3 regions of the Pseudomonas sp. Tav-5-1A genome follow, and region 1 is predicted to be linked to each of the others. Evidence: riboswitches for the same ligand, from Rfam matches in the RefSeq annotation. Region 1 holds a riboswitch; each other region holds the start of a gene.
The links. Region 1 has a riboswitch for cobalamin ahead of cobO (cob(I)yrinic acid a,c-diamide adenosyltransferase). Riboswitches for the same ligand answer to the same signal wherever they lie in the genome.

Region 1 (9,637 bases):
GCCTGCGCTTCGAACAGATGGGCGAGCCGGCGGTGTACCTGCCCCTGGCGCAGCTGCTCGACCGCGGCGTGGAAATCCTCGATTACCTGGAACAGTACGAGCTGGTGTGCCTGGACGACCTGCAGGTCATTGCCGGCAAGCCCGAGTGGGAAGAGGCCATGTTCCACCTGTTCAACCGCCTGCGCGACAGCGGCCGGCGCCTGTTGATCGCCGCCTCTCATTCGCCGCGCGAGCTGGCGGTGAAGCTGCCGGACCTGAAGTCGCGCCTGACCATGGCGCTGATCTTCCAGATGCGCCCGCTGTCGGACGAAGACAAGCTGCGTGCCCTGCAGTTGCGCGCCTCGCGCCGCGGCCTGCACCTCACCGACGAGGTCGGGCACTTCATCCTCACTCGTGGTACCCGCAGCATGAGTGCGCTGTTCGACCTGCTGGAGCGCCTGGACCAGGCCTCCCTGCAAGCGCAGCGCAAGCTGACCATTCCCTTCCTCAAGGAAACCCTGGGTTGGTAGACCCGCAGCTGCTGGCCCGCGCCGGCGCTGCCCTGCGTGATGCCCGGCGCATCCTGGTGATTACCGGCGCCGGCCTCTCCGCCGACTCCGGGTTGCCCACCTACCGTGGCCTGGGTGGCCTGTACAACGGCACCACCAGCGAAGGCCTGCCCATCGAAAAAGCCTTGTCGGGGCCCATGCTCGAACGCGACCCGGCGCTGTGCTGGAAATACCTGGCGCAGCTGGGCGAGGCCTGCCTGGGCGCGCAACCCAATGCGGCGCACCATGCCATTGCCCAGCTGCAGAAAGCCAAGCCGGAGTGCTGGGTGCTGACGCAAAACATTGACGGTTATCACCGTCAGGCAGGAAGTCCCGACGAACGGTTAATTGAAATTCACGGGGAATTGGCGCCACTGTTCTGTCGCGCCTGTGGCGCTGTACGCGATGATTTGCGGGAAATCCTTGGTCAGCCACTGCCGCCGCGCTGCAACGTCTGTAATGGCGTTATGCGGCCTTCCGTGGTGCTTTTCGAGGAAATGCTGCCTGAGCGGGCGATTGAGGCGCTGTATCGGCAAATGGCGATCGGTTTCGAGGTGGTGCTGGTGATCGGCACCACGGCAAGCTTCCCCTACATCAACGCGCCCATCGCTGAAACCCGCGCCGCTGGCGGGTTTGCCATTGAGATCAACCCATTGCGAAGCGGGCTTTCTGCCAGCATGGACGTGTTTTTTGAGAGTAGGGCGTTAGAAGTCATGCCGAAACTGCTGAGTCACATTTTTTTCGATTGAATTTGCAAATGGATTTGATAGCGGGCATAGTCGCGTCTTCTTAACTATTACAGACACGGTCGTGCCCATGCTAAAGCGCTTCGCACCCCTCGTGCCCCTCGCACTCGTGACCCTGCTTTTCGGCTGCGCGGCTCATACGCCGGTATCGCAGCAACAGGCTCTCAACCCGGTGACTCCACAGTCCCAGGCCCAGGCGAAAGCTGTAACCCTGAATTTCCAAGAAGAAGAGCTGGATACCGAAAAGGAACTGGCTGACTTCTCCGAGAACAGCAAGCCCTACCAGATGCCCATGCTGGCTGACAGCATCCTGGAACGCGGCAAATCGCTGATCGGCACCCGCTATCGCACCGGTGGTTCCACTGAATCGGGCTTCGATTGCAGCGGCTTCATCGGTTACCTGTTCCGCGAGGAGGCCGGCATGACCCTGCCGCGTTCCACGCGTGACATGATCAACGTCAAGGCCCCCCTGGTAGCCCGCAACAACCTCAAGCCCGGTGACCTGCTGTTCTTCAGCACCCGTGGCCGTGGTCGCGTGAGCCACGCCGGCATCTACCTGGGCGATGACCAGTTCATCCACTCCAGCAGCCACCGTAGCGGCGGCGTGCGCATCGACAGCCTCGATGACGCCTACTGGAGCAAGACCTTTATCGAAGCCAAGCGTGCCTTGGCCATGGCACCGACCACGACTATCGCACGCAAGTAAGCAGTCTGGGCGGTACTCGCAGCGGCGGCGCACTGAAAAGTGTGCCGCCGTTGCGCGTTTTCGGGAATACAAGCTAGTCTTCAACGGCAGTTGAATCAGGATGGTTCTGTTTATGTCGCTAACGGCCCGTTTCGCGCTATTACTCTTCGCAGGCCTGCTCACCGCCTGCGCTGGCCACAAGCCGCCACCTGCGCCTGCGCCGGTGTATCAACCTTTTGTTTCAGCCCCCCAGCAGCCCCTGTCCCCCCAGGCCGATGACGTCCTGATGCGCGCCATCGGGCTGGTCGGCACCCCATACCGCTGGGGCGGCAACACACCGGATTCGGGTTTTGACTGCAGCGGCCTGATCGCCTACGTCTATCGCGACGCGGCCGGCATCAGCCTGCCGCGCTCCACGCGGGAAATGATCAGCATGCGCGCCCCCGATGTCAGCAAGGATGCCTTGCAGTCCGGTGACCTGATCTTCTTCGCCACCAGCGGCGGTTCGCAGGTCAGCCATGCCGGGATCTACGTGGGCGAGGGCCGCTTCGTGCATGCCCCGGCCACGGGTGGCACGGTGAAGCTGGACTACCTCAACAAGCCGTATTGGCAGCACGCCTACCTGAACGCCAAGCGCGTGCTGCAACCAGCAAGCCTGGCGCACAACCCTTGATGCGCCTGTGGGAGCTGGCTTGCCAGCGAGCTGTTCGGGTTTCCCCCAAAGCTCGCTGGCAAGCCAGCTCCCACAGGTTGTTTACTTCTCAGCTGTAATCCGCCAGATCTTGTTCCCCACGTCATCCGCCACCAGCACCCCGCCCTTGTGGTCCTCGGTCACGCCAACCGGCCGGCCCATGGCCTGTTCCTTGTCGTTGAGGAACCCGGTCAGCACGTCGATCGGCTGGCCGCTGGGCTTGCCGTCCACGAACGGCACGAAAATCACCTTGTAGCCGCTGTGTGGCTTGCGGTTCCACGAACCGTGCTGGCTTACGTAGGCGCCATGGTTGAACGGCGCCGCCAGCCCGCCGCTGTTGCTGGCAAAGGTGAAGCCGATGGAAGCGGTGTGCGGGCCCACGGCGTAGTCCGGGGCGATGGCCTTGGCCACCAGTGCCGGGTTCTGCGGGCTGACGCGGTTGTCGATGTGCTGGCCGTAGTAGCTGAACGGCCAGCCATAGAAGCCGCCGTCCTTCACCGAGGTGATGTAGTCAGGCACCAGGTCGCTGCCGATCTCGTCGCGTTCGTTGACTGAGGTCCACAGCTGCCCGGTCTGCGGCTCGAAGCCCATGCCGTTGGGGTTGCGCAGGCCGGAGGCGTAGATGCGGTGCTCGCCGCTGGCGCGGTCCACCTCCCAGATCGCCGCGCGGCCTGCTTCCTTGTCCAGGCCGTTCTCGCCGACGTTGCTGTTGGAGCCCACGGTGACGTACAGCTTGTTGCCCGAGGGGCTGGCGATGACGTTCTTGGTCCAGTGGTGGTTGAGCGGCCCGCCCGGCAGGTCCGTCACCTTGGTGCCTTGGCCGCTGATGGCGGTGGCGCCGGTGTCGTAATGGAAGCGCAGCAGGGCATCGGTGTCGGCCACGTACAGGTCGCTGCCCACCAGGGTCATGCCGAACGGCGAGTTGAGGTTGGCGATGAACACCGTACGGGTGTCGGCCACGCCGTCGCCGTCGGTGTCGCGCAGCAGAGTGATGCGGTTGGCGCTGGGCACCCCCGCGCCGGCCTTGCCCATGACCTTCTTCATCACCCAGCCCTTGATGCCCTTGGCGTCCTCGGGCTTGGGCGGCGCGTTGGTCTCGGCCACCAGCACGTCGCCGTTGGGCAGCACGTACAGCCAGCGCGGGTGGTCCAGGCCCTCGGCGAAGGCAGCCACCTGGGTGCCCTTGGCCGGCTGGGGTTTCTCGCCGTCGGGCCAGCCGATGGCGTCGGCGATGTTCACCGTGGGGATCAGCGTCTTGTTCGGCGCCGGCAGCTGCGGGTGCGGGCCGGTGCCGTCGGCCACCTTCAGGGTCGAGGACTCGCCGCAGGCCAGCAGCGTGCTGGAGGCGAGGATGATCAGGGCCAGGCGGGTCTTGTGCATTGTAATTGCTCGCTGAGGCGGAGGTATGTGCTGTAGAGGGGTGGGGTAGGGCAGTGGTTCCAATAAAACCCTGTGACGCGGCCTTTGGCCGCTGCTACGGGGAGTTCCCTAGCAGCGGCCGAAGGCCGCGTCCACAGGCGCTGCGGTGCAATAGCCAGGCCGCGTCAGGGCCGGACGCCGCCTGGCGGCAGCTGCTACAGGGGAGGTATGGCGAGCTTTAATTGACCTCCCACCCCCAACCCTCTAACCTTCCCGGCGTGTTTCAGGTGCCCTGCAGCCCCACGGCTGGCAGGGTGAAACAGGGAAGCCGGTGAGCCGCCGCAGGCGTGCGAGCCCGGCGCTGCCCCCGCAACGGTAAATGAGTCAAGGTCGCGCATGGCGCCACTGGGCCGAATTGGCTCGGGAAGGCGCGTGGCCCCGGGTGTGCATGCCCCCGCTCATGAGTCCGGAGACCGGCCTGGAACCCTTCTTGGCAAGCCGCTGGCTTGCCGGTCCCCTTTTGTTCTGTCGCGCGGGTGAGAGCGGCATTGACGAGTCTGCGCTGCGCCCGTCCGGGCGGCGGCTTTTCGTCGATGTCGCCTGTGTGCAGGTGTAGCGGAGAGCTGCGATGAGTGAATCCCAGGAACGTGAACAACGCCATCTGGCGCGCATGTTGCGCAAGAAGGCGATCATTGACGAGCGCATTGCCAATGCGCCCAACGAATGCGGGCTGCTGCTGGTCCTGAGCGGCAACGGCAAGGGCAAGAGCAGCTCGGCCTTCGGCATGCTCGCGCGCGCCATGGGCCACGGCATGCAGTGCGGCGTGGTGCAGTTCATCAAGGGCCGCAACGCCACCGGCGAAGAGTTGTTCTTCCGCCGCTTCCCCGAGCAGGTGCGCTACCACGTGATGGGCGAGGGCTTTACCTGGGAAACCCAGGACCGCCAGCGCGACATCGCCGCCGCCCAGGCCGCCTGGGAAGTGTCCCGTGGCCTGTTGCAGGATGAGAGCATCGGCCTGGTGATTCTCGATGAACTGAACATCGCCCTCAAGCATGGCTACCTGGACCTCGACCAGGTGCTGGCCGACCTGCAGGCGCGTCCCGCCATGCAGCACGTGGTGGTCACTGGCCGTGGCGCCAAGGACGAGATGGTCGAACTGGCCGACACCGTCACCGAGATGGGCATGCTCAAGCACGCCTTCCAGGCCGGCATTCGTGCCCAGAAGGGCATCGAGCTATGACCCAGCCGCGTCATTGCCCGGCGGTGCTGATCGCAGCACCCGCTTCTGGCCAGGGCAAGACCACCGTCACCGCTGCCCTGGCGCGCCTGCACCGCAACCAGGGGCGCAAGGTGCGGGTGTTCAAGTGCGGGCCGGATTTCCTCGACCCCATGATCCTGGAACGGGCCAGTGGCGCGCCGGTGTACCAGCTCGACCTGTGGATGGTGGGCGCCGAGGAAAGCCGGCGCCTGCTGTGGGAAGCGGCGGCCGAGGCCGACCTGATCCTGATCGAGGGCGTGATGGGCCTGTTCGACGGCACCCCCAGCAGCGCCGACCTGGCGCGGCACTTCGGCGTGCCGGTGCTGGGCGTGATCGACGGCACCGCCATGGCCCAGACCTTCGGCGCCCTGGCCCTGGGCCTGGCGCGCTACCAGCCGGACCTGCCGTTCGCCGGCGTGCTGGCCAACCGCGTCGGCACCCTGCGCCACGCGCAACTGCTTGAAGGCAGCCTCACTGAAGGCCTGCGCTGGTACGGCGCGTTGTCTCGCGAGACCGGCATCGAACTGCCCAGCCGCCATTTGGGCCTGGTGCAGGCCAGCGAGCTGAACGACCTGGACCTGCGCCTGGACGCGGCCGCCAATGCCCTGGCGGCAAGCTGCGAAGTCGCGCTGCCACCGCCGGTGACCTTTGCTGCGCCCACCCCGGTGCCGTGCGAACCGCTGCTGGCCGGCGTGCGCATTGCCGTCGCCCGTGACGAGGCCTTCGCCTTCACCTACGGCGCCAGCCTCGACCTGCTGCGCGCCATGGGCGCCGAGCTGAGCTTCTTCTCGCCGGTGCATGACCAACAGTTGCCGCCCTGCGACAGCCTGTACCTGCCCGGTGGCTACCCGGAGCTGCACCACCACACCCTGGCCGCCAACGCGCCGATGCTGGCGGCGATTCGCGGCCACCACGCCCAGGGCAAGCCGCTGCTGGCCGAATGTGGCGGCATGCTGTTCCTGCTGGACGCCCTGACCGACGTTGACGGCCAGCGCGCCGAGCTGCTGGGCCTGCTAGCTGGCGAAGCGGTGATGCAAAAGCGCCTGGCGGCCCTGGCCCTGCAAGCCGTGGAGCTGCCCGAAGGCACCCTGCGCGGCCACACCTACCACCATTCGCTGACCAGCACCGCGCTTGAGCCCATTGCCCGTGGCCTCAGCCCCAACGGTGGCCGCGGCGCCGAGGCGGTGTACCGTGATGGCCGGCTGACGGCATCGTACGTGCACTTCTATTTCCCTTCCAACCCGGCGGCCGTTGCCGCCCTGTTCTGCCCCAAAGGGGCCTCGCACATTTGATGACTGACAACGCCTACACCCCCGCCGAGCGCGCGGCCATCTACCGAGCCATCGGTGAGCGCCGCGACATGCGCCACTTCGCCGGCGGCGACGTCGCCCCGGAACTGCTGGCGCGCCTGCTGCACGCCGCGCACCAGGCGCCCAGCGTCGGCCTGATGCAGCCCTGGCGCTTCATCCGCATCAGCGACCGCGCCCTGCGCGAGCGTATCCAGGCGGTGGTGGAGGACGAGCGGGTGCGCACCGCCGAGGCCCTGGGCGAGCGCTCGGACGAGTTCATGAAGCTCAAAGTGGAAGGCATCAACGACTGCGCCGAGGTGCTGGTGGCGGCGCTGATGGACGACCGCGAGCGCTACATCTTCGGCCGCCGTACCTTGCCGGAGATGGACCTGGCGTCGCTGTCCTGCGCTATCCAGAACCTGTGGCTGGCGGCGCGTGCCGAAGGCCTGGGCATGGGCTGGGTCTCGCTGTTCGACCCCCAGGCCCTGGCCGACCTGCTGGGGCTGCCCGCCGGCGCCAAGCCCATGGCCGTGCTGTGCCTGGGCCCGGTGACCGAATTCTACCCATCGCCCATGCTGGTGATGGAAGGCTGGGCCGAGGCCAAGCCGTTGAGCGAGATGCTGTATGAGAACCACTGGGGGGTTAAGCCATGAGCATCGCCCTGGTCACCGTTGCCGGCGTGGCGCTGGATGCCCTGCTTGGCGAGCCGAAGAGCCGTCACCCGCTGGTAGCCTTCGGGCGCCTGGCCGACCGCCTGGAGCGCCGCTTCAACGGCGGCGGCCGTGGCTGGCGCAGCCACGGCGTGACGGCCTGGTTCCTGGCCGTCATCCCCTTGACCCTGCTGGCCACGCTGCTGTCCTGGCTGCCATACGTGGGCACCCTGGTGGAAATCCTGGCGCTGTACTGCGCCCTGGGCCTGCGCAGCCTCGGTGAGCACGTGGCGCCCGTGGCCCAGGCCCTGCGCAGCGATGACCTGGACACCGCCCGCACTCGCGTGGGCTACCTGGTCAGCCGCCAGACCAGCGAGCTGGACGCCAACGCCGTGGCGCGCGCCGCCACCGAGTCGGTGCTGGAGAACGGCAGCGACGCGGTGTTCGCCGCGCTGTTCTGGTTTGCCGTGGCCGGCGCGCCGGGCGTGGTGCTGTACCGCCTGAGCAATACCCTGGACGCCATGTGGGGCTACCGCAACGAGCGCTTCGAACGTTTCGGCTGGGCGGCAGCGCGCATCGACGACGTCCTCAACTATATTCCTGCACGGCTGGTGGCCCTGACCTACGCGGTGCTGGGCAAGACCCGCCTGGCCCTGCGCTGCTGGCGCCAGCAGGCGCCGAAGTGGGACAGCCCCAACGCCGGCCCGGTCATGGCAGCCGGTGCTGGCGCCCTGGGCGTCGAGCTGGGTGGCCCGGCGGTCTATCATGGCGAGCTGCATGAGCGCGCGACCCTGGGCGAAGGCCCGGCGGCCGACGCCGACGCCATCGACCGCGGCTGGCAACTGGTGCAGCGCGGTGTGTGGCTGTGGCTGCTGATCCTGTGTGTGGGAGGGCAATTCTATGCTTGAGCACGGTGGACGACTGCGCAAGGCGGCGCAGCAATACGGCATCGCCGAGGCCGACTGGCTCGACCTGTCCAGCGGCCTGGCGCCCTGGCCCTGGCCGATCCCCGCGATTCCCGAACGCGCCTGGGCGCGCCTGCCGGAAACCGACGACGGCCTGGAAGCGGCGGCCTGCGCCTACTACGGCGTCAATCAGGTGCTGCCGGTGCCCGGCTCCCAGTGCGCCATCCAGTTGCTGCCGCGCCTGCGCCGGGGCGGCAAGATCGGCGTGCTGTCGCCGTGCTACGCCGAGCACGCCGAGGCCTGGCGCCGCGCCGGGCACCTGGTGCGCGAGGTCAGCGAGAGCGAGGTGGACTTCTTCCTCGACAGCCTCGACGTGCTGGTGGTGGTCAACCCCAACAACCCCACCGGCCGCGTGCTGCCTGCCGGCCGCCTGCTGGACTGGCACGCGCGGCTGGCCCAGCGCGGCGGCTGGCTGGTGGTGGACGAAGCCTTCATGGACAACACCCCGGCGGTCAGCCTGGCGCCCCACGTGGAACGCCCGGGCCTGATCGTGCTGCGCTCGTTCGGCAAGTTCTTCGGCCTGGCCGGGGTGCGCCTGGGCTTTGTGCTGGGGCAGAAAAAGTTTCTCCAGCTGCTGGCCGAGCAGGTCGGCCCCTGGGCCGTCAGCGGCCCCACGCGCATCCTCGGCCAGGCGTGCCTGGGCGACACTGCAGGGCACCAGCGCATGATCGAGCGCAGCGAACTGGCCAGCCTGCGCCTGGCCGGCCTGCTGGCGCAGTTCGGGCTGGCGCCCCATGGCGGCTGCGCGCTGTTCCAGTGGCTGGTCACCGACAAGGCCGCGGCGCTGCACGCGTTCCTGGCCCAGCGCGGCATTCTCGTGCGCCTGTTCGTCGCCACCAGCAGCGTGCGCTTCGGCCTGCCACCCGAGGAGCCGGACTGGCTGCGCCTGGAGCAGGCGCTGCACGCCTTCAACGAGGAACACCCGTGAGTACATTGATGGTGCAGGGCACCACCTCCGATGCCGGCAAGAGCACCCTGGTGACCGCGCTGTGCCGCTGGCTGACCCGCCAGGGCGTGGCGGTGGTGCCGTTCAAGCCGCAGAACATGGCGCTCAACAGCGCAGTGACCGCCGACGGCGGCGAGATCGGCCGCGCCCAGGCGGTGCAGGCCCAGGCCGCGTACCTGGCGCCGCACACCGACATGAATCCGGTGCTGCTCAAGCCCAACAGCGACACCGGCGCCCAGGTGATCATTCATGGCCGCGCGGTCACCACCATGAACGCCGTGGCCTACCACGACTACAAGGCCATCGCCATGCAGGCGGTGCTGGCCTCGCACCAGCGCCTGAGCCAGCAGTACCCGGTGGTGATGGTGGAAGGCGCCGGCTCGCCGGCCGAGATCAACCTGCGCGCCGGCGACATCGCCAACATGGGCTTTGCCGAGGCCGTGGACTGCCCGGTGCTGCTGATCGCCGACATCAACCGTGGCGGCGTGTTCGCGCACCTGGTGGGCACCCTGGAACTGCTG
Region 2 (9,637 bases), 340 kb from region 1:
CTGTTCCACCAGCGCCACGCGCCGGGCCACGGCCTTGCGCGGCCATTGCGCCAGTGGGCGGCCGTCGAGGCTGACGCTGCCCTGGCTGGGCGTGCGCAGGCCGGCCAGCAGGCGCAGCAGGGTCGATTTGCCGGAGCCGTTGGGGCCAATCAGGCCCAGGGTGCCCTGGGCGGGCAGGTCCAGGCTGATGCCGTCGATGATCACCTGGCCGTCGACGCTCCAGCCGACGTTGTCGGCGCGCAGGCTCATGGCGCCGCCCGGTTGCGGTAGAGCAGGGCGGCGAACACCGGCGCGCCGACCAGGGCGGTGACCACGCCAATGGGCAGCACCTGGCCGGGCACGATCAACCGTGAGGCGATGTCGGCCAGCACCATGAAGTTGGCGCCGATCAGCACGCAGGCCAGCAGCAGCCGCACGTGCCGCGGGCCTACCAGCAGGCGGGCGATGTGCGGCACCACCAGGCCGACGAAACCCACGGCGCCGACGATGCTCACCAGGGTGGCGGTGATCAGCGCCGTCACTCCGAACAGCAACCAGCGCAGGCCCGCCACCGGCACGCCGAGGCTGGCGGCGGCGTCGTCGCCAAACACGAAGGCATCCAGGGTGCGCGCGCAGTACAAGCACACCACCAGGCCGGCGCCCACCACCGCAGCGGCCAAGCCGACGTCCGCCCAGCGCACGCCGCCCAGGCTGCCCAGCAGCCAGAACATCACGCTGCGCGCCTGTTCGGCGTTGGCCGAGGTGGAGACGATCCAGGCGGTCAGGGCGTTGAACAGCTGCGCGCCGGCCACGCCGGCCAGTATCACCTGGGCCGGGCCGCCGCGGATGCCGGTGGCCAGCAGCACCACCAGGCCGAACGCCAGCGCGGCGCCGAGGAAGGCCCCCAGGGATATGCCAATCAAGCCGCCGCCCAGGCCCAGCAGCATCACCAGCACCGCGCCGGTGGAGGCGCCGGCGCTGATGCCCAGCACGTACGGATCGGCCAGGGCGTTGCGCAGCAGCGCCTGCAACACCGCGCCGCACAGCGACAGGCCAGCGCCGCAGCAGGCGGCCACCAGCGCGCGGCTCAGGCGGTATTCCCAGATGATGCCCTGCTGGATCCGCGGCACGTCATAGGCACCCAGCCCCAGGCCGTTGAGCAGCGCCTTGAGGGTCACGACTATGGGAATGTCCAGCTCGCCCAGGGACACCGCCAGGGCAATCGACAGGCCCAGGCTGAACAGCGCCAGCAGGGCCAGGGCCCAGCGGCCCAGGCGGCTGCGCTCCACTGGCATCAAGGCGCCTTGCCCGTGTCGGCCAGGCCCTTGGCGATCTGTTCGATGGCGTCGACCACGCCCATGGACGGGTTCAGGGTGTTGGCGTCGACCACGATCAGGCGGCCGTTGCGCACCGCCTTGAGTTCGCGGGTCACCGGGTCGTTGCGCAGGAAGGCCAGCTTCTTCTCGACGTCGTCGGCGGGGTAGAGGCGGCGCTGCATGCGCGCCAGCACGATCACGTCGGGATCGCGGGCGGCAATGCTCTCCCAGCTCACGCCGGGCCATTCCTCATCGCTGTCGATGACGTTGCGCAGGCCCAGCACCTGGGAGATATAGCCCGGCGCACCGTGCTTGCCGGCCACCCACGGGTCGCCTTCCAGGCGCGTGCTGGAGAACCAGTACAGCACCGACAGCGGTGGGTGCGCGGTGGCGCTGGCCAGTTTCACGGCGGCCGCCACGCGCTCATGCAGGCGTGCGCTGAGGGCCTGGCCGGCAGCGGGCACGTCGAAGATGGTCGCCAGTTCGCTGATTTCCTTGTCCACCAGGGCCAGGGAATACAGCTGGCTGCGGCTGCCATCGGCGTTGGAGGTGGCGGTCACGCCCTTGCCGTCGCAGTCGCTGGGCGACACGTAGGAGGGGATACCCAGCTTCAGCAACTGCTCGGGCGTCGCCACCTCGCCCTGGGGGCCGATGTGGTAGGTGTACTGCGCCACGACGATGTCCGGCGCGGTCTTGGCCACGGCCTCGAAGCTGGGGGCGTTGTCGGCCAGGCGCGGCACCTTGGCGCCGGCGGCCGCCAGCGACGGCGGCAGCGGCCCGAACCACACGCCGGTGCCGACCATGCGCGGGCCCAGGCCCAGGGACAGCAGCAATTCAGTGCTGGCCTGGCCCAGGCTGACCGCCCGTTGTGGTGGGGCGTCGATGCGCACGCTGTGGCCGCAGTTCTGCACGGTCAGTGGGTAGTGGCTGGCCGGCGCGGCGGCTACGGCTGAGGCGGCGGATAAACACAGGCAGGCAAAGGCAAGGCGGCGTAACAGCATGCAGCGGCTCCCGGGATGGCGCGTCCGTTGGGCGAAAGAAATGGCGTGCAGCAAGGTCTGGCTTTCGGGAGGCCCGAACACAGTGGCGCGACCGCGCCGGAGTTGCACCGGCTTCCTGCTGCACGCATGAAAAAGCCCGCAGAGGGTAAGTGGCATTGCCCAAGAGAGCAACCTGCCGTTCACCTTCCCAGGGGCAAACGCTGTAGCCGCTGCCGCCAGGCTGCGCTGGCCCTGGCGTACGCTGGATATTTTCAGCGTGGGCAAGGGCCAGCGCAGCCTGCGGCAGCGGCTACGCAGTCATGCGGGGTTCATGCGCTGGTAAATACCAGCGCCTTGAGGCCGCCTTCGGCCTCGGCGTCGGGGAATTCCGGCGGGTTTTCCAGGCGGTGCTGGAAGGTCAGCTGCGGCGCTTCCTCGGCCATGCTCTGGATCAGGAAGTCGGAGCCGATGGCCGGGTCATTGACGCAGGCCAGCACCACGCCCTGTTCGGTCAGCAGCTCGGGCAGCTTGCGCAGCACCTTGCGGTAGTCCTGGGTGAGCACGAAGCTGCCGCGCTGGAACGACGGCGGGTCGATGATCACCAGGTCATAGGGGCCGCCACGCTTGACCTTGCCCCACGACTTGAACAGCTCGTGGCCCAGGAAACTCACGCGGTCCAGGTCGTGGCCGTTCAGGCGGTGGTTGTCACGGCCGCGGCTCAGGGCGGCGCGGGCCATGTCCAGGTTCACCACGTGCTCGGCGCCGCCGGCGATGGCCGTCAGCGAGAAGCCGCAGGTGTAGGCGAACAGGTTCAGCACGCGCTTGCCCGCGGCCTGCTCGCGCACCCATTGGCGGCCGTAGCGCATGTCCAGGAACAGCCCGATGTTCTGCTTGCGGCCCAAGTCCAGCTGGTAGCGCAGGCCGTCCTCGTCGATGAACCATTGCTCCACCGGCTCGCCCAGCAGCCATTCGGCGGCGCTGTCGGGCAGGTAGCGGTGCTGCAGGATCAGGCTGTGCACCTGTGGGGTGGCCTGGGCCAGTGCCAGCAGCAGCGGCTTCAGCGCGGCCAGCTCGTCGGCGGCCGGTTCGCGGAACAGCGACACCAGCAGCACCCCTTGCAGCCAGTCCACGGTGATTTGCTCCAGGCCCGGCCAGCAGCGGCCGCGGCCGTGGAACAGGCGGCGGGTTTCGGCAGGCGGGTGTTGCAGGGCGGTGCTGAGGTGTTGCTGCAATAAAGCGAGGGCGTCGGCGTTCATGAAAGACTTTTGGCAGGGCATAAAGCGCCCATGGTAAACGCTGGCGCAGGGCCGTGGGAAATCCACGGCCGTGCGCGCCAGGATCACTGATGCTTGGCTTGCAGTTCCTTGGCCATTTTCAGGTGCTCCTGCAGCTTGGGCAGGGTCTGTTTGGCGAAGTCCTTGAGCTCGGCCTTGTCGGAGGATTCGACCTCTTTCTGGAACAGCTCGATGGTGTCTTCGTGGGCCTTCACCTGATTGGCGGCGTAGGCCTTGTCGAAGGACTCGTCGCGCATTTCGAGGATTTTCTTCTTCGCCTGGTCCATCAACGTGGCGTCGTCGGGCACCACCAGGTCCAGCTTGTGCGCCAGCGCCGCCAGCTTCTGGTTGGCCGCGCCGTGGTCCTTGATCATCATCTGGGCGAAGCTCTTCACGTCCGCCGAGCTGCTCTTCTGCAGCGCCAACTTGCCGGCCTCGACTTCGGTGATGCCGCCTGCCGTGGCATCGGCGACAAAGGCGCTGGTGGCAGCGGCGAATGCTTGGCTTGCCAGCGCGCCGGTCAGGGCCAGCACAAGCGTGCCTGCTTTGAATGCGTCCATGGGAAATCTCCGTCGTTATTGTTCGGGAAGCGAGAGGGTGACGCCTCGCTCCCTACAATGGATTGCCCGGCCACCGCGTTGGTGCTTGGGCGGCGACGAACGGTCTTTCGACTATGGTCCAGCATCAATCATGGCCATTCATGCATTAAGCTGATCGGATAAATAAAATTCGGCATGAGTGACCGGGATGAGCATCAATTTCGACCTGAACGACCTGCAGGCCTTTCGCGCAGTGGTGGAGAAGGGCAGTTTTCGCAAGGCCGCCGAGGCCATCAGCATCTCCCAGCCGGCGTTGAGCCGGCGCATCGAAAAGCTGGAAAGCGCGCTCAACGTGCGGCTGTTCGACCGCACCACCCGCCGCGTCAACCTGACCATGGTCGGCCGTGCCTTCGCCCCCAGCGCCGAACGCCTGCTCAATGACCTGGACATCGCCCTGCTGGGCATCAGCGAAGTGGCCTCCACGCGCCTGGGCAACGTCACCGTGGCCTGCGTGCCGTCGGCCGCCTATTACTTCATGCCCAAGGTGGTGGCCCGCTACCACAAGCTCTACCCGCGCATTCGCGTGAAGGTGCTCGATGCCAGCGCCAACGACGTGCAGCAGGCCGTGCTCAGCGGCGAGGCCGACCTGGGCCTGAGCTTTACCGGCAACCTGCCGCCGGAGCTGGAATTCGAACTGCTGGTGCAGGAGCACTACGTGGCCGCCTGCCGCCGCGACCACCCCCTGGCCGGGCGCAAGCAGCTGAGCTGGGAAGAGTATTTCCAGCACGACTACATCTCGGTGGACAAGACCTCCGGCAACCGCTTCGTGCTGGACCAGGCGTTGCTGCACATCCGCCCGGCGCGGCCGAGCATCTGCGAGACCCGCCATGTGACGACCATGCTCGGGCTGGTTGAGGCGGGCTTGGGGATTGCGGCGGTGCCGTCCATGGCCTTGCCGTTGGGCGAGCACCAGTGGATGACCAGCATCCCGCTGGTGGAGCCCGAGGTGCTGCGCAGCGTGGGGTTGATCCGCCGCCGGGGCCGGCTGTTGACCCCGGCGGCGCTGGAACTGGAGCAGTTGATCAGGGAGTTCAAGAAACCCCTGGAAGATCAGTGAGGCACTGAGTCCAGGCCGGTGCCGGTGACCACCGACTGCGCCTGGGCCGAAGCCATGTAGTCGAGCAGGGCCTTGGCCTCGGCCGGGTGCGCGGAGCCTACCGGGATGCCGGCGGCGAAGCGTGTCACCGACTGCAGCGGCTCGGGGATCTTGCCCACGTAGGTCACGCCGGCGATGGGCAACAGCTCGCTGACCTGTTGCAGGCCCAGCTGCGGCTCGCCCTTGGCCACTTCACCGGCCACCGGAATGCGCTCGATCATCTTCGCCTTGGGCTTGAGCTGGGCTTCGATGCCCAGGCGCTTGAACAGCTGGTCCTGTACGTAGACGCCGCTGGCGCTGTCGGAATAACCCACGGACCTGGCCTGCAGCAACGCCTGCTTGAAGGCAGCGACGCTGCTGATGTCCGGCTTCGGCTCGCCGGCTTTCACCACCAGGCCAATGCGTGAGTCGGCCAGTTCCACCCGCGAGGCGGGCAGCACCTTGCCTTGCTTGATCAGGTCGTCCAGGGCGTAGCCAACCATGATCACCACGTCGGCCTGCTCACCGCGTGCCAGGCGGTTGGGGATCGCCTCGGCGGCCTTGCCCATGGACGGGCCCAGCACGGTGTTCAGCTGGTCGCCATGGGCTGCGGCAAACTGCGGGCCGAGGATCTTGTAGGCGGCAGTGAAGCCGCCGGAGGTCATCACGGTCAGGTCCTGGGCCTGGGCCAGGCCCGCGGCGGCCAGCCCCAGGGTCAGGGCGGCCAGGCTGTTGAGCAATTTCTTCATGGCCACGCCCCTCACACGGCGGCGCGCAGCTGGGCGCTGCCGCGGCGGTACAGGTACAGGGTGGCGCACAGGGCGCACAGGGCGGCGAAGCTCATCCAGTAGCCAGGCGCGGCCTTGTCGCCGCTGCTGTGGATCAGCGCGGTGGAGATGGCCGGGGTAAAGCCGCCGAACACCGCGGTGGCCAGGCTGTAGGCCAGGGAGAAACCGGCCACGCGCACTTCCACCGGCATGATTTCGGTCAGCGCCGGGATCATCGCGCCGTTGTACATGCCGTACATGAACGACAGCCACAGCAGGGTTTCCAGCATGTGCGCGAAGCTCGGTGCCTGGGCCAGGAACGACAGCGCCGGGTACGAGGTGGCGATGGCCAGCACGGTCATGGCGATCAGCATCGGCTTGCGGCCGATACGGTCAGACAGCGCGCCGCCGATAGGCAGCCAGATGAAGTTCGACACACCCACCAGCAGGGTCACCATCAGCGCGTCGGCGGTGCTCAGGTTGAGCACGCTCTTGCCGAAGGTGGGCGCGTACACGGTGATCAGGTAGAAGGCGGTGGTGGTCATGGCCACCATCAGCATGCCGGCCACCACGATGGTCCAGTTGGCCACCAGGGTGTTGTACACCTCGCGCATGGCCGGGCGGTGACGGCGGGCGCTGAACTCTTCGGTCTCTTCCAGCTTGCGACGCAGCAGGAAGATGAACGGCACGATCATGCAGCCCACGGCGAACGGAATGCGCCAGCCCCAGGCGGCGATGTCGTCACCGCTCATCCACTGGTTCAGGCCGTAGCCCAGCGCGGCAGCCACGACGATGGCGACCTGCTGGCTGGCCGACTGCCAGCTGGTGTAGAAGCCTTTCTTGCCGGGGGTGGCCATTTCCGCCAGGTACACCGACACGCCGCCAAGCTCGGCGCCGGCCGAGAAGCCCTGCAGCAGGCGGCCCAGCAACACCAGGGCGGGGGCCAGCAGGCCGATGGTCTCGTAGCCGGGCACCAGCACGATCAATATCGTGCCGCTGGCCATGATCGACAGGGTCACAATCAGGCCCTTGCGGCGGCCGACGTCGTCGATATAGGCGCCAAGGATCACCGCGCCCAGGGGCCGCATCAGGAAGCCTGCGCCGAACACGGCGAAGGTCATCATCAGCGAAGCGAATTCACTGCTGGCGGGGAAGAAGGCGGCGGCGATGTGGGTGGCGTAGAACCCGAACAGGAAGAAATCGAACTGTTCGAGGAAGTTGCCCGAGGTGACACGGAATACCGCGCCGGCTTTGGCGCGAGCGGACGCGGACGCGCCCTGGGGTGAGGACTGCATGTGCATCTCCCATCATTTTTATGACACGTGCAACGGGGCACATGGGTTTTTTGTAGGGGGACGATGGTCGCGGAAATATTTTGAAATGATAACTGCATATTTCTGATGTATTGATGCGCGGATGTTATCACTCAGCGCATCAGTCGCCCGCGGCGCAGCCGTATAGGGCCGCTGCCGATGCGGTCCGGGACCAGGGTGGCTTCGCCTTGAGTGATGCGCAAAACGTCAGCTTGGGCCAGGCACGAGGCCACCCGGCGGATGTCTGGCATCAACGCGCGCCACAGCGCCTCGTCGGCGCTGAGCACGCGGGCGACGTCGCTGGGGCAGATGGAGTCTTCGGGGGCGCCTTGGGAGAGCAGGGCGAAGATCGCCCGGGTGATCATGCTGTCGTCGATGTTCATGGGGGGATGCGCGGCAGTAGCGAAAACGTCTTTGTAACACCTCAGCCAACGCCGATCCATCAGGCCATGGCACGTTGCAACAAATGTAGCTGCTGCCGCAAGGCTGCGGCCCGCCGTGTGGACGGCGGGTGGTGGCCGTTGCGCGATTCCCCCCAGGCGCGCGTCCTGCCTCAGCGGTGGGCTTCGGCCACCGGGGTAGCGGCGGCCTCGGCCTGCTTGCCAAAGGCCACGAAGTAGGCCAGGCCCACGAACACCGCGCCACCCACGGCGTTGCCGAGGAACACCGCCACCAGGTTGTTGGCGCACTGGCTCCAGTCCAGGGCACCGGCGAAGATGGCCGCCGGGATCACGAACATGTTCGCCACCACGTGCTGGAAGCCGATGGCCACGAAGCCCATCACCGGGAACCACATGCCCAGGATCTTGCCGGTGACTTCCTTGCTGGCGTACGACAGCCACACCGCCAGGCACACCATCCAGTTGCAGCCGATGCCCGAGACGAATGCGTGGGTGAAGTCGGCGCTGGCCTTGGCGTTGGCAATCGCCAGGGTCTTGGCCAGGAACGGGCCTTCGGTCAGGCCCAGCACGTGGCCGAAGCAGTAGGCCACGAACAGCGCGCCCAGCAGGTTGGCCACGGTCACCAGCAGCCAGTTGCGCAGCAGCGCGGCCAGGCTGATCTTGCCGCTGAACAGGGCCATGGGCAGGGTCATCATGTTGCCGGTCAGCAGTTCGCCGCCGCCCAGGATCACCAAAATCAGGCCCAGCGGGAACACGGCGGCGCCCAGCAGGTTGCCCAGGGACGACCAGGCGCCGGGGATCATGGTGCTGACGTGGATGTCGAGCAAAAAGCCCAGGGCGATGAATGCGCCGGCCAGGAAGCCCAGCACCAGGATCGCGGGCAGCGAGGCCTGGGCTTTCTTGGTGCCGGTTTCGATGGCCATCTCGGCGATCTGCTGGGGGGTGTTCAAGGACATGGAAGGTACTCGCGAGCCAGGTGGAAAAAGGGTGCGCTGTCTTACGCTGCGCCATCCTGGCCCTGCGACGATTTGCGACATTGATTGCCGCGAAAGCTAATGGCTCAACGCCTGCACGTCTAATCGCTTGTTTCGATAGCGCGATTGACCCTGTCGATGGGCCTGGGACGCGGCCTGGCGGCCGCTGCTACAGAAGGCTGAGATAAATTTTTCTGCATGCTCGCGATGCGGTATAGAATTCCTTATCCATCAAGAGATTAAACGTTCCGTACACGGGGCAGTCTATCTCGGCGATTATTCATGAAAGGCAGGCCGGATCTTGGAACAGCTAAAACGCCTTGAAAGCGGTATTGAAGGGCTCGACCTTCTGTTGAAGGGCGGGCTGGTCGCAGGTTCGTCCTACATCGTCCAGGGGCGACCGGGGTCGGGCAAGACCATCCTGGCCAACCAGCTGGGCTTCAACCACGTGCGCAATGGCGGGCGAGTATTGGTGGCCACGCTTTTGGCCGAGTCCCACGAGCGACTCTTCCAGTACCTGTCGACCCTGCGGTTCTTCGACGCTGGCCGCATCGGCAACGAGATCCAGTTCGTCAGCGCCTTCGACACCCTGGAAAACGAAGGCCTGGACGAGGTGGTCAAGCTGCTGCGCCGCGAGATCAGCCGGCAGAAGGCCACGGTGCTGATCGTCGACGGCCTGCTCAACGCGCGCTCCAAGGCCGAGTCGCAGATCGACACGAAGAAATTCATCTCCGAGCTGCAGGGCCACGCCGCCTTCGCCGGCTGCACCGTGCTGTTCCTCACCAGCTCGCGGCTGGACGACGGCAGCCCCGAGCACACCATGGTCGATGGCGTCATCGAACTGGGCGAAGAGCTGTTCGGCACCCGCTCGGTGCGCCGCATCCAGCTGCGCAAGACCCGCGGCAGCGGCGCGCTGTCGGGCCTGCACGAATGCGAGATCACCGACGACGGCCTGGTGG
Region 3 (9,637 bases), 720 kb from region 1:
CGCGGTTGTCCTGGTTCTGCACCACGGCCTGCACCTGGCCCAGGCGCTGGGCGAACTGCGCCCGCGCCGGCGTGCCGTCGTCGGTGCCGCCGTAGGCGTAGCCGCCCCAGTTCAGGTAAGCCTCGGCCAGGTCTTCGCGGGTCTGCCACAGGCGGCCGTCGATGGCGCCCTGCACACCGGCGCCGTAGCTGCCGGGCTTGGCGCCGAAAATGCGCCAGCCGGCTTCGCGGCGCGCCTGTTCGGCGGCGATGCCCTGGGCCAGCAGGGCCTGCTGCTCGCTGCGCACCTTGGCCGCCAGCGGGTTGAGGTCGTCCGGTTCGTCCAGCGCGGCCACCGCCTGCACGGCGGCGTCGAACAGGCGCAGCAGGTTGGCGAAAGCGTCGCGGAAGAAGCCCGACACCCGCAGGGTCACGTCCACCCGCGGGCGGTCGAGCAGGCTCAGCGGCAGAATCTCGAAGTCGTCGACGCGCTGGCTGCCAGTGGCCCACACCGGGCGCACGCCCATCAGCGCCATGGCCTGGGCGATGTCGTCACCGCCGGTGCGCATGGTGGCGGTGCCCCACACCGACAGGCCCAGCTGGCGCAGGTGGTCGCCGTGGTCTTGCAGGTGGCGTTCGAGGATCAGGTTGGCCGAGGCGAAACCGATGCGCCAGGCGGTGGTGGTGGGCAGGTTGCGCACGTCCACCGAGAAGAAGTTGCGCCCGGTGGGCAGCACGTCCAGGCGGCCCCGGCTGGGCGCGCCGCTGGCGCCAGCAGGCACGAAGCGCCCGCCCAGGGCCGCCAGCAGGCCGCCGATCTCGGCCGGGCCGCACGCGTCCAGGCGTGGCGCCACGGTGTCGCGCAGGCTGTCGAGAATCAGGTCGACGTCAGCCCAACCAGTGGCGGCAGGCGTGTGCAGCGCCTGTTCGATCAGTTGCGCGGCATACAGCTCCAGGCGTTCGCGGGTGTCACCGGCGGTGCGCCAGCTGTCCGCGCTGACCGCCTGCAGGCAGGCCGGGCGGGCGCCGTCCCAGCTGTCGCCAAGGTTGCAGTCCAGCGGGTCGAAGCCCAGCTGCAGCGCCCGCCCGAGGGTGCGGATCAGACTGGCGTGGGCGCCGCGGCCATCGCCACGCGGGATGCGCAACAGCGACGCCAGGGTGTCGATGCGCAGGCGCCCGGTGGGCGACTCGCCGAAAATGTGCAGGCCGTCGCGGATCTGCGATTCCTTCAGGTCGCACAGGTAGGTGTCCAGGCGCGGCAGCCACAGCGCAGCGTCGGCGTCGCTGTCCCAGCCGGCATCCAGTTGCAGCTCGCGGTCGATCTGCGCGTCGCGCACCAGCGCCAGGATCTCGCGTTGCAGCTCGCGGGCGCGGCGCGGGTCCAGCAGCTGGGCGTCGTAGTATTCGTCGGCCAGGCGCTCCAGGTCGCGCAGCGGGCCATAGGTTTCGGCACGGGTCAGCGGTGGCATCAGGTGGTCGATGATCACCGCCTGGGTGCGGCGCTTGGCCTGGGCGCCCTCGCCCGGGTCATTGACGATGAACGGGTAGACGTTGGGCATCGGCCCCAGCAGCGCGTCCGGCCAGCAGTGCTCGGATAGGCCCACGCCCTTGCCCGGCAGCCACTCCAGGTTGCCGTGCTTGCCCACGTGCACCACGGCGTCGGCGCCATAGGCGTGGCGCAGCCAGAAATAGAACGCCAGGTAGCCGTGGGGCGGCACCAGGTCGGGGTCGTGGTACACGGCGCTGGGGTCCAGCTGGTAGCCACGAGCCGGCTGGATGCCGACGAAGGTCAGGCCAAGGCGAAGGCCGGCGACCATCATGCGGCCGCTGCGGCACATGGGGTCGGCGCTTGGCTCGCCCCAACGCTCGCGCACCGCCTGCTGGTTGGCCAGCGGCAGGCGCGCGAACGCCGCCAGGTAGTCGTCCATGGCCATGCTCTGGGCGCAGGGGCGCAGGTCGAGGCTGTCGAGGTCGTTGCTGACGCCACCCAGCAACTGCTGGATCAGCGCCGTGCCGCTGGCGGGCAGGCCCTGCACTGGGTAGCCCTCGACGTGCAGGGCACGCAGGATGTTCAGCGCCGCCGCCGGGGTGTCCAGGCCCACGCCGTTGCCGATGCGGCCGTCGCGGGTCGGGTAGTTGGCCAGAATCAGCGCGATGCGCTTCTGGTCGTTGGGCAGGCGCGCCAGCTCGGCCCAGCGCCGCGCCAGTTCGGCGACAAAATCCATGCGCTCGGGGTGCGCGCGGTAGCAGACCACGTCGGACTGGCTGCGCTCGCTGCGCCAGGCCAGGTCCTTGAAGCTGATGGGGCGGCTGATGATGCGCCCGTCCAGCTCCGGCAGGGCGATGTGCATGGCCAGGTCGCGCGGGCCCAGGCCCTGCTCGCTGGCTTCCCAGCCGGGCTGGTTGTCCTGGGCGCAGATGGCCTGGATCACCGGGATGTCGCGGCGGAACGGCCGCAGGTGCGGCGCTTCCGGGCTGGACTGGGCAAAGCCGGTGGTGTTGAGAATCACCGCCGCGCCGACTTCGTCCATCCAGGCCTGCACCTGGCTCAGGCAGCCGGCCTCCTTGAGGCTGGCCACGGCCATGGGCAGCGGGTTCAGGCCGGCCGCCAGCAGGCGCTGACAGAACACGTCGACGAAACCGGTGTTGGCCGCCTGCAGGTGCGAGCGGTAGAAAATCAGCGGCACCACGGCCTGGCCGGGTTGCCAGTCGGCCTGCCAATGGGCCAGGCCGGCATCGTGGTGGGCCGGGTGATAGATGGCGGTGCGCGGCAGCGCCTGGGGCTCTGCCCAGGCGTAGTCGCGACCGAGAAACTGGCTGGCCAGGCAGTTGAACAACGACAACGCGTTGCCCATGCCGCCCTGGCGCAGGAAGTGCCACAGGCGTTCGCCCGCCTCGCGGCCCACGGTGCCCAGGTCACTGAGCTCGGGGTCGGGGCGGTCGTCGCCGGGCACCAGAATCAGCTGCACGCCGCGTTCCGCCAGCGCCACCAGCTGCTCGACGCCGTAGCGCCAGTAGCCGATGCCGCCGTGCAGGGAAATCAGGATGACCTTGGCGTGGCGCAACACCTCGTCCACGTACAGGTCCACGGAGGCGTGGTTCTGTACCTGCATGGGGTTGGCCAGGCGCAGGCTGGGGAAATCGTCCGGCAGTTGCCGGGCGGCCTCGGCCAGCAGCGCCAGGTGCGAGTCACCGCTGCAGAGAATCACCAGCTCGGCCGGTGTCTGGCCCAGGTCGGCGATGCTGTCGTCCGGCACGAAACCGCCGGGCTGGGTTCTCAGCAGGTGCATGGCTTAACCGTTCAGGGCAGCGCGCAGCTGGCTTTCCAGCAGGGCCGCGTCCAGCTCCTGGCCGATCAGCACCAGGCGCGTGCTACGCGCTTCTTCGGCGCGCCAGGCGCGGTCGAAGTGCTTGTCGAAGCGGGTGCCCACGCCCTGGATCAGCAGGCGCATCGGCTTGCCCGGAATGGCCGCGAAGCCCTTGACCCGCAGGATGCCGTGCTTGACCACCAGGGTGGTCAGGGCGTCGAGCAGCTGGGCTTCCGGCGCTTCGGGCAGCTCGATGGAGATGGAGTCGAAGGCATCGTGGTCGTGGTCGTCGTGATCATCGTCGTCGTGGTGATGATCATGGTGGGTCAAGCGGCCGTCGATGTGTTCTTCCGACTCGGCGCCCAGGCCCAGCAGCACGTCCAGCGGCAGGCGGCCGCTGCTGGCTTCGATGACCTTGACCGCCGGCGGCAGTTCCTCGGCCACTTCGCGGCGCACGGCGGCCAGGGCCTCGGGCTCGATCAGGTCGGCCTTGTTGAGGATCACCAGGTCGGCGCTGGCCAGTTGGTCGGCGAACAGCTCGTGCAGCGGCGATTCGTGGTCCAGGTTGGGGTCCAGCTTGCGCTGGGCGTCGACCTGGTCCGGGAAGGCGGCGAAGGTGCCGGCGGCCACGGCCGGGCTGTCGACCACGGTGATCACCGCGTCGACGGTGCAGGCGCTGCGGATTTCCGGCCACTGGAAGGCTTGCACCAGCGGTTTTGGCAGGGCCAGGCCGCTGGTCTCGATGAGGATGTGGTCGAGGTCGCCACGGCGGGCCACCAGTTCGCGCATCACCGGGAAGAATTCTTCCTGCACGGTGCAGCACAGGCAGCCATTGGCCAGTTCGTAGACGCGGCCGGTGGCCTCTTCCTCGGTGCAGCCGATGGTGCACTGCTTGAGGATTTCGCCGTCGATGCCCAGCTCGCCGAACTCGTTGACGATGACCGCGATGCGGCGGCCCTGGGCGTTGTCCAGCATGTGGCGCAGCAAGGTAGTCTTGCCCGAGCCCAGGAAGCCGGTGACGATGGTGACGGGAAGCTTGGCCAGTGTTTTCATCGGATGCCCTTGGCAATATGGCGGGCAAACGGGACGAGAACCGCGGGTGCCGGGCACGCGGGGGCATTCGCCACCGGATCACCCCGCCCGGTTGTAGTGGAAGTCTGTCGAGGCAGGTCTCCTGGCTTGCGGCGTGGGCTCGAAAGCCGACCCTGGCGCCTTCCCGCGTGGAACGCAGTGGCATTGCCGGGGTGCGCACCGCTTACAGTTGCGGGGGCAGCTGCGGCTTGGACCGCATTCCCATCTTGGCTCCGCGTGGCGGAGAACCTCGAAGTTGCAAGGCTACGCAGTGTGGGGGGGAAGGTCAACATCGCCCCGTAGCCGCTACCTGCGGCAGCGGCTACGGGTATAGTGGTGGCTTGCAATGTGCGGACGCCTCCCATGCCTGACCTCTACGCCGGCTTCGGCTGCCAGCGCGGCTGCCCCGCCAGCGTGCTGGCCGACCTGCTCGACACCACCCTCGCCCACCACGGCCTGAGCCGCGGCGACGTGACGGGCGTGGCGAGCATTGACCTGAAGGCCGACGAGGCCGGGCTGCTGGAACTGGCGCAGGCGCTGGACGTGCCATTGACGCTTTTCAGCGCCGCGCAGCTCGCGCCTTTCGAGCCCCGGCTGACCCACCGCTCCGCCGTCGCCTTCAGCCACACCGGCTGCCACGGCGTGGCCGAAAGCGCCGCGCTGGCACTGGCCGGGGCCGGCAGCCAGCTGCGCGTCAGCCGGCAAAAAAACGCCAAAGCCACCCTGGCGTTGGCACAAGCGGGCCCGATTCCCGGATAATCACCGCCTCGCACTTGAATTTCGCTCAAGCAGCATTCGTTTTCTTCAGGATTTGCACATGACCGTCTACTTCATCGGCGCCGGCCCCGGCGACCCGGAACTGATCACCGTCAAGGGCCAGCGGCTGATCCGCCAGTGTCCGGTGATCATCTACGCCGGCTCCCTGGTGCCCGCCGCCGTGCTCGAAGGCCACCAGGCCGAACAGGTGGTCAACAGCGCCGAGCTGCACCTGGAGCAGATCATCGACCTGCTGGCCGCCGCCCATGCCCGCGGCCAGGACGTGGCGCGGGTGCATTCGGGCGACCCGAGCCTGTACGGCGCCATCGGCGAGCAGATCCGCTGCCTGCGCGCACGCGGCATTCCCTTCGAGATCATCCCTGGCGTCACCGCCACTGCCGCCTGCGCAGCCCTGCTGGGCGCCGAGCTGACGCTGCCGGGGGTGTCGCAGACAGTGATCCTGACCCGTTATGCCGACAAGTCGCCGATGCCTGAAGGCGAAGCCCTGCACGACCTGGCGCGGCACGGCGCGACCATGGCCATTCACCTGGGCGTGCAGCATTTGTCGAAAATCGTGCTGGAACTGCTGCCCCACTATGGTGCCGACTGCCCCATCGCCGTGATCCACAAGGCCAGCTGGCCGGACCAGGATTGGGTGACCGGTAGCCTGGCGGACATTGAAGCCAAGGTAGCGGCGAAGGGTTTCCGCCGCACGGCGCTGATCCTGGTCGGGCGGGTGCTGGACACGGACTGTTTCGGCGAGTCGGCGCTCTACCGCGCCGGCCACGCGCACCTTTACAGACAACCCCTGTAGCAGCGGCCGCAGGCCGCGTCCCCCCAGGTGCACCGCGTTGACCCGGACGCGGCCTGTGGCCGCTGCTACGGGAATCACCAGGAGTTTTTATGCGCCGGATTGCCTGTTTGATTTATCCCGAGGTGATGAGCCTGGACGTCACCGGGCCGATGCAGGTGTTCGCCTCGGCCAACGAGGAGCTGGCGCGCCTGGGCCGGGCGCCCGCCTACACCCTGCTGATGCTGGGGGAACAGGCCGGCCCGGTGGCGACCTCGGCAGGTTTCAGCCTGTATGCCGAGCAGCGCTACCACGACACCGACCCCGCCAGCCTCGACACCCTGCTGGTGCCCGGCGGGCGCGGCGAGGCGGCGCAATTCGCCAACCAGCCGCTGCTGGACTGGCTCAGCCGCGCCGCCGCGCAGGTGCAACGCCTGGGCTCGGTGTGCTCCGGCGCGCTGATCCTGGCCCACGCCGGCCTGCTGGATGGCCACCGCGCCACCACCCATTGGGCCGACGTGGAAGCGCTCAAGGCCTTCCCGGCCATCGATGTACAGGGCGAACGCCTGCACACTTACAGCCGCGCCAGCCGCCAGCGCTTTACCTCGGCGGGGGTCACGGCCGGCATCGACCTGGCGCTGGCCCTGGTGGAAGACGACCTCGGCCGGCCCATCGCCCTGGCCGTGGCCCGGCGCCTGGTGATGTTCCTCAAGCGCCCCGGCGACCAGGCGCAGTTCAGCCCGCACCTGGCGCCCCAGGCCTGCCGCGCGCCGCGCCTGGGCGCGCTGCTGGAGTGGATACCCGGGCAGCTGGGCGGCGACCTGTCGCTGGAAGCCCTGGCGGCACGGGCGTACATGGCCCCGCGCACCCTGTACCGGGTGTTCATGGCCGAACTGGGGGTCACCCCGGCGCGCTACGTCGAGCAGGTGCGGCTGGAATCAGCCCGCGCCCTGCTGCAAGGCGGCCAGGCCTCGGTGCAGAGCGTGGCGCGGCTGTGCGGCTTCGGCCACCCCGAGAGCATGCGCCGCAGCTTTCACAAGGCCCTGGGCGTCAGCCCGCAGGATTACGCCGAGCGCTTCGGCGTGCAGGCATAAAAAAACGGCGCTCACGGGGCGCCGTTTTTCGGGTGCGCAGCGTACGCCTTAGTAGTAGGCGTTTTCTTTCTGCGAGTGGTCGGTCACGTCGCGTACGCCCTTGAGTTCCGGGATGCGCTCGAGCAGGGTGCGCTCGATGCCTTCCTTCAGGGTCACATCGGCCTGGCCGCAGCCCTGGCAGCCGCCACCGAACTGCAGCACGGCGATGCCGTCCTCGACCACTTCGATCAGCGTCACCTGGCCGCCGTGGCTGGCCAGGCCGGGGTTGATCTCGGTCTGCAGGTAGTAGTTGATGCGCTCGTTGATCGGGCTGTCTTCATTGACCATCGGCACCTTGGCGTTCGGCGCCTTGATGGTCAGCTGGCCACCCATGCGGTCGGTGGCGTAGTCCACCACGGCATCTTCCAGGAACGGCACGCTGACCGCGTCCAGCCAGGCCGTGAAGTTCTTCAGGCCGATGGCGGTGTCTTCCGGCTTCTCTTCGCCCGGCTTGCAGTAGGCAATGCAAGTCTCGGCGTAGGTGGTGCCCGGCTGGGTGATGAAAATGCGAATGCCGATACCCGGGGTGTTCTGCTTTTCCAGCAGATCGGCCAGGTAATCGTGTGCCGCGTCGGTAATCGTTATGGCGCTCATGTAAGTTCCTCACAGACTTGCCGGCAGTTTACGCCAAACCGGGCGCGGCACAAAGTCCCAGTATTTTTGTCAGGTTATGGATGGGCGCTCCACCGGCGCCAGGCGCGCCTCCGCCCAGCCCTTCATGCGGCGGTACAGGCGGGTCTCGATCCACACGTAACTGGCCCACGAAGCCAGGGCGATGACCGGCACGCAAACGGCGAAAACCAGGTACGGGTTGATGTTCAGGCGCTCGCTGGCGAACCAGCCGGTGTACAGCACCATCACGTGAATCAGGTACACCGAGTAGCTGCAGTCGCCCAGGGTCTTGAGCACGCGATTGCCCTTGAACCACGGCTCCATGGCCACGCAGGCCAGCACGATCAAGGCACTGGGCACACCCCAGTTCAACAGCCGGTCGCTGGCCGGCAGGTTGTAGATGGCCACCAGCGAGGCGCCGATCACCAGCAGCGGCACCCACAGCGCCTGGGCGATCCAGCCACGACGGTAGGCCCAGCCGATGGCGATGCCGAGCAGGAATTCATAGATGATGTTGTTGGCGTAGAAGCGGCTCAGCACCCCATAGTGGCCGACCATTTCGCACACCGCGAACAGCGCCAGGCCTACGACTAAAGGACGATGCCGCTTGGGCACCACGAACACCAGCGAGAACATCAGGTAGAAGAACATTTCGTAGTTTAGGGTCCAGCCGACGTTCAGGGTGGGGTACAGGCCGTAGCCGCCGGGGTTCTCCGATGGGATGAACAGCAGCGACAGAATGAAATGCGGCAGGTCCACCACCTGGTGCGGCATCTGCTGGCCGACGGCGACGATCATCAGTCCCATCAGCAGGGTGTAGAACCAGTACGCGGGCACGATACGGATGGCGCGGTTGAGGAGGAAACGCCCGGCGGGCATGTCCTTGTCCTGGGTGGAGAGGTAGATCACCAGGCCGCTGATGACGAAGAAAATGTCCACGCCGACGGCGCCGCGATCAACGAAGAATTGGCCGATGGGGCCGCTGGCATGGAAGTCGAAGAAGATCTGCATGAAGTGATGGCAGACAACCGTCCAGGCTGCCAGTGCCCGGAGGGCTTGAAGCGAAATCAGCATTGTTTACCGCCTTTTTTGGAACCTGACCGTGCGCACTTTCGGTGCACTCTCAAAGGGTCGGACTTCAAAAAGGGGGCAAAGGTCATCCGGATTGACGGGCGGTGGTGCGGCCACGGGGATATGGGGGAATCCGTAGCAGCTGCCGAAGGCTGCGTCGCCCTTGGACGCAGCCTGCGGCAGCTGCTACGGAATTGCGATATTCCCCGGTAGCTTGTAGTTACAGGTTCTCGTAGCGGTTCATGTCCAGCACCCCCGCCTCCACCGGCTCGGTCTCCTGGATGTAGCGCGTCAGGTCATGGAAGAAATCCCAGAACTGCGGGTTGGTGCGGCGCACGCCCCAGCGCTCGACGATCTTGTCGAAGCTGGCCTGGTCCCTGGACTGCTGCATGGCATCGACGAACGCCGGCACCTGGTCGGCCGGCACGTTGAACATGAAGTTGGGGTAGCTGCTCAGCACGCCGGGCCACAGGGTCAGGGTGTCCAGCCCCGGGATGTAGCGGTAGGCCTCGCCCAGCAGGAACGCCACGTTGGTATGGGCGCGGTTGCGCAGCAGGCTATAGACCATGCGCCCGCTCTTGCCCTGGATGCGCAACATGGTGGCCTCGGGCATGCGCTCGATCACCGGCAGGCCGGCCTCGGGGCGCGAGACCAGGCGGCTCAGCGACTGCTCGACGTTCTTGAACTCCTCGCTGATGCCATCGCGCGAGCAGTAGGCGCCGGTGCAACGGTTGATCGGGTCGGGGCTGGCGTTGAGGCTGCCGGCGCGCTGGATCAGCTTGAGGCCGAAATCACGCTTGGGGTCGTGCTCGCTGAGCTTCATGGTGCTAGGCGTGCTGGTGTCGATCTTCTGGTAATCGAGCCACATCTTCACCTTGCCGCTGTTCTGGTACCAGCTGTCCAGCAGCTTTCCGCGCT

Region 2: linked by a shared signal. The riboswitch ahead of AC0J42_RS21935 (ABC transporter substrate-binding protein) and the one ahead of cobO (cob(I)yrinic acid a,c-diamide adenosyltransferase) in region 1 are both predicted to bind cobalamin.
Region 3: linked by a shared signal. The riboswitch ahead of cobW (cobalamin biosynthesis protein CobW) and the one ahead of cobO (cob(I)yrinic acid a,c-diamide adenosyltransferase) in region 1 are both predicted to bind cobalamin.

What each region holds. Positions count from the first base shown of each region.
Region 1 covers NZ_CM146901.1:5,128,452-5,138,088, reverse strand. The annotation lists gene hda (DnaA regulatory inactivator Hda) at 1-509, shown strand, start outside; gene AC0J42_RS23520 (NAD-dependent deacylase) at 503-1,276, shown strand; gene AC0J42_RS23515 (C40 family peptidase) at 1,344-1,979, shown strand; gene AC0J42_RS23510 (C40 family peptidase) at 2,092-2,631, shown strand; gene AC0J42_RS23505 (PQQ-dependent sugar dehydrogenase) at 2,713-4,029, opposite strand; cobalamin riboswitch at 4,277-4,504, shown strand; gene cobO (cob(I)yrinic acid a,c-diamide adenosyltransferase) at 4,637-5,248, shown strand; gene AC0J42_RS23495 (cobyrinate a,c-diamide synthase) at 5,245-6,558, shown strand; gene bluB (5,6-dimethylbenzimidazole synthase) at 6,558-7,208, shown strand; gene cbiB (adenosylcobinamide-phosphate synthase CbiB) at 7,205-8,113, shown strand; gene cobD (threonine-phosphate decarboxylase CobD) at 8,106-9,098, shown strand; gene AC0J42_RS23475 (cobyric acid synthase) at 9,107-9,637, shown strand, end outside.
Region 2 covers NZ_CM146901.1:4,784,449-4,794,085, reverse strand. The annotation lists gene AC0J42_RS21945 (ABC transporter ATP-binding protein) at 1-249, opposite strand, end outside; gene AC0J42_RS21940 (FecCD family ABC transporter permease) at 246-1,274, opposite strand; gene AC0J42_RS21935 (ABC transporter substrate-binding protein) at 1,274-2,296, opposite strand; adenosylcobalamin (AdoCbl) riboswitch at 2,340-2,422, opposite strand; gene AC0J42_RS21930 (class I SAM-dependent methyltransferase) at 2,605-3,531, opposite strand; gene AC0J42_RS21925 (DUF4142 domain-containing protein) at 3,615-4,109, opposite strand; gene AC0J42_RS21920 (LysR family transcriptional regulator) at 4,297-5,205, shown strand; gene AC0J42_RS21915 (substrate-binding domain-containing protein) at 5,199-5,972, opposite strand; gene tcuC (MFS transporter) at 5,984-7,285, opposite strand; gene AC0J42_RS21905 (DUF3253 domain-containing protein) at 7,417-7,686, opposite strand; gene AC0J42_RS21900 (formate/nitrite transporter family protein) at 7,857-8,660, opposite strand; gene AC0J42_RS21895 (ATPase domain-containing protein) at 8,977-9,637, shown strand, end outside.
Region 3 covers NZ_CM146901.1:4,405,819-4,415,455, forward strand. The annotation lists gene cobN (cobaltochelatase subunit CobN) at 1-3,268, opposite strand, end outside; gene cobW (cobalamin biosynthesis protein CobW) at 3,272-4,339, opposite strand; cobalamin riboswitch at 4,434-4,625, opposite strand; gene AC0J42_RS20030 (cobalamin biosynthesis protein) at 4,721-5,116, shown strand; gene cobM (precorrin-4 C(11)-methyltransferase) at 5,175-5,927, shown strand; gene AC0J42_RS20040 (GlxA family transcriptional regulator) at 6,017-6,997, shown strand; gene nfuA (Fe-S biogenesis protein NfuA) at 7,046-7,630, opposite strand; gene AC0J42_RS20050 (acyltransferase family protein) at 7,700-8,722, opposite strand; gene AC0J42_RS20055 (fatty acid cis/trans isomerase) at 8,940-9,637, opposite strand, start outside.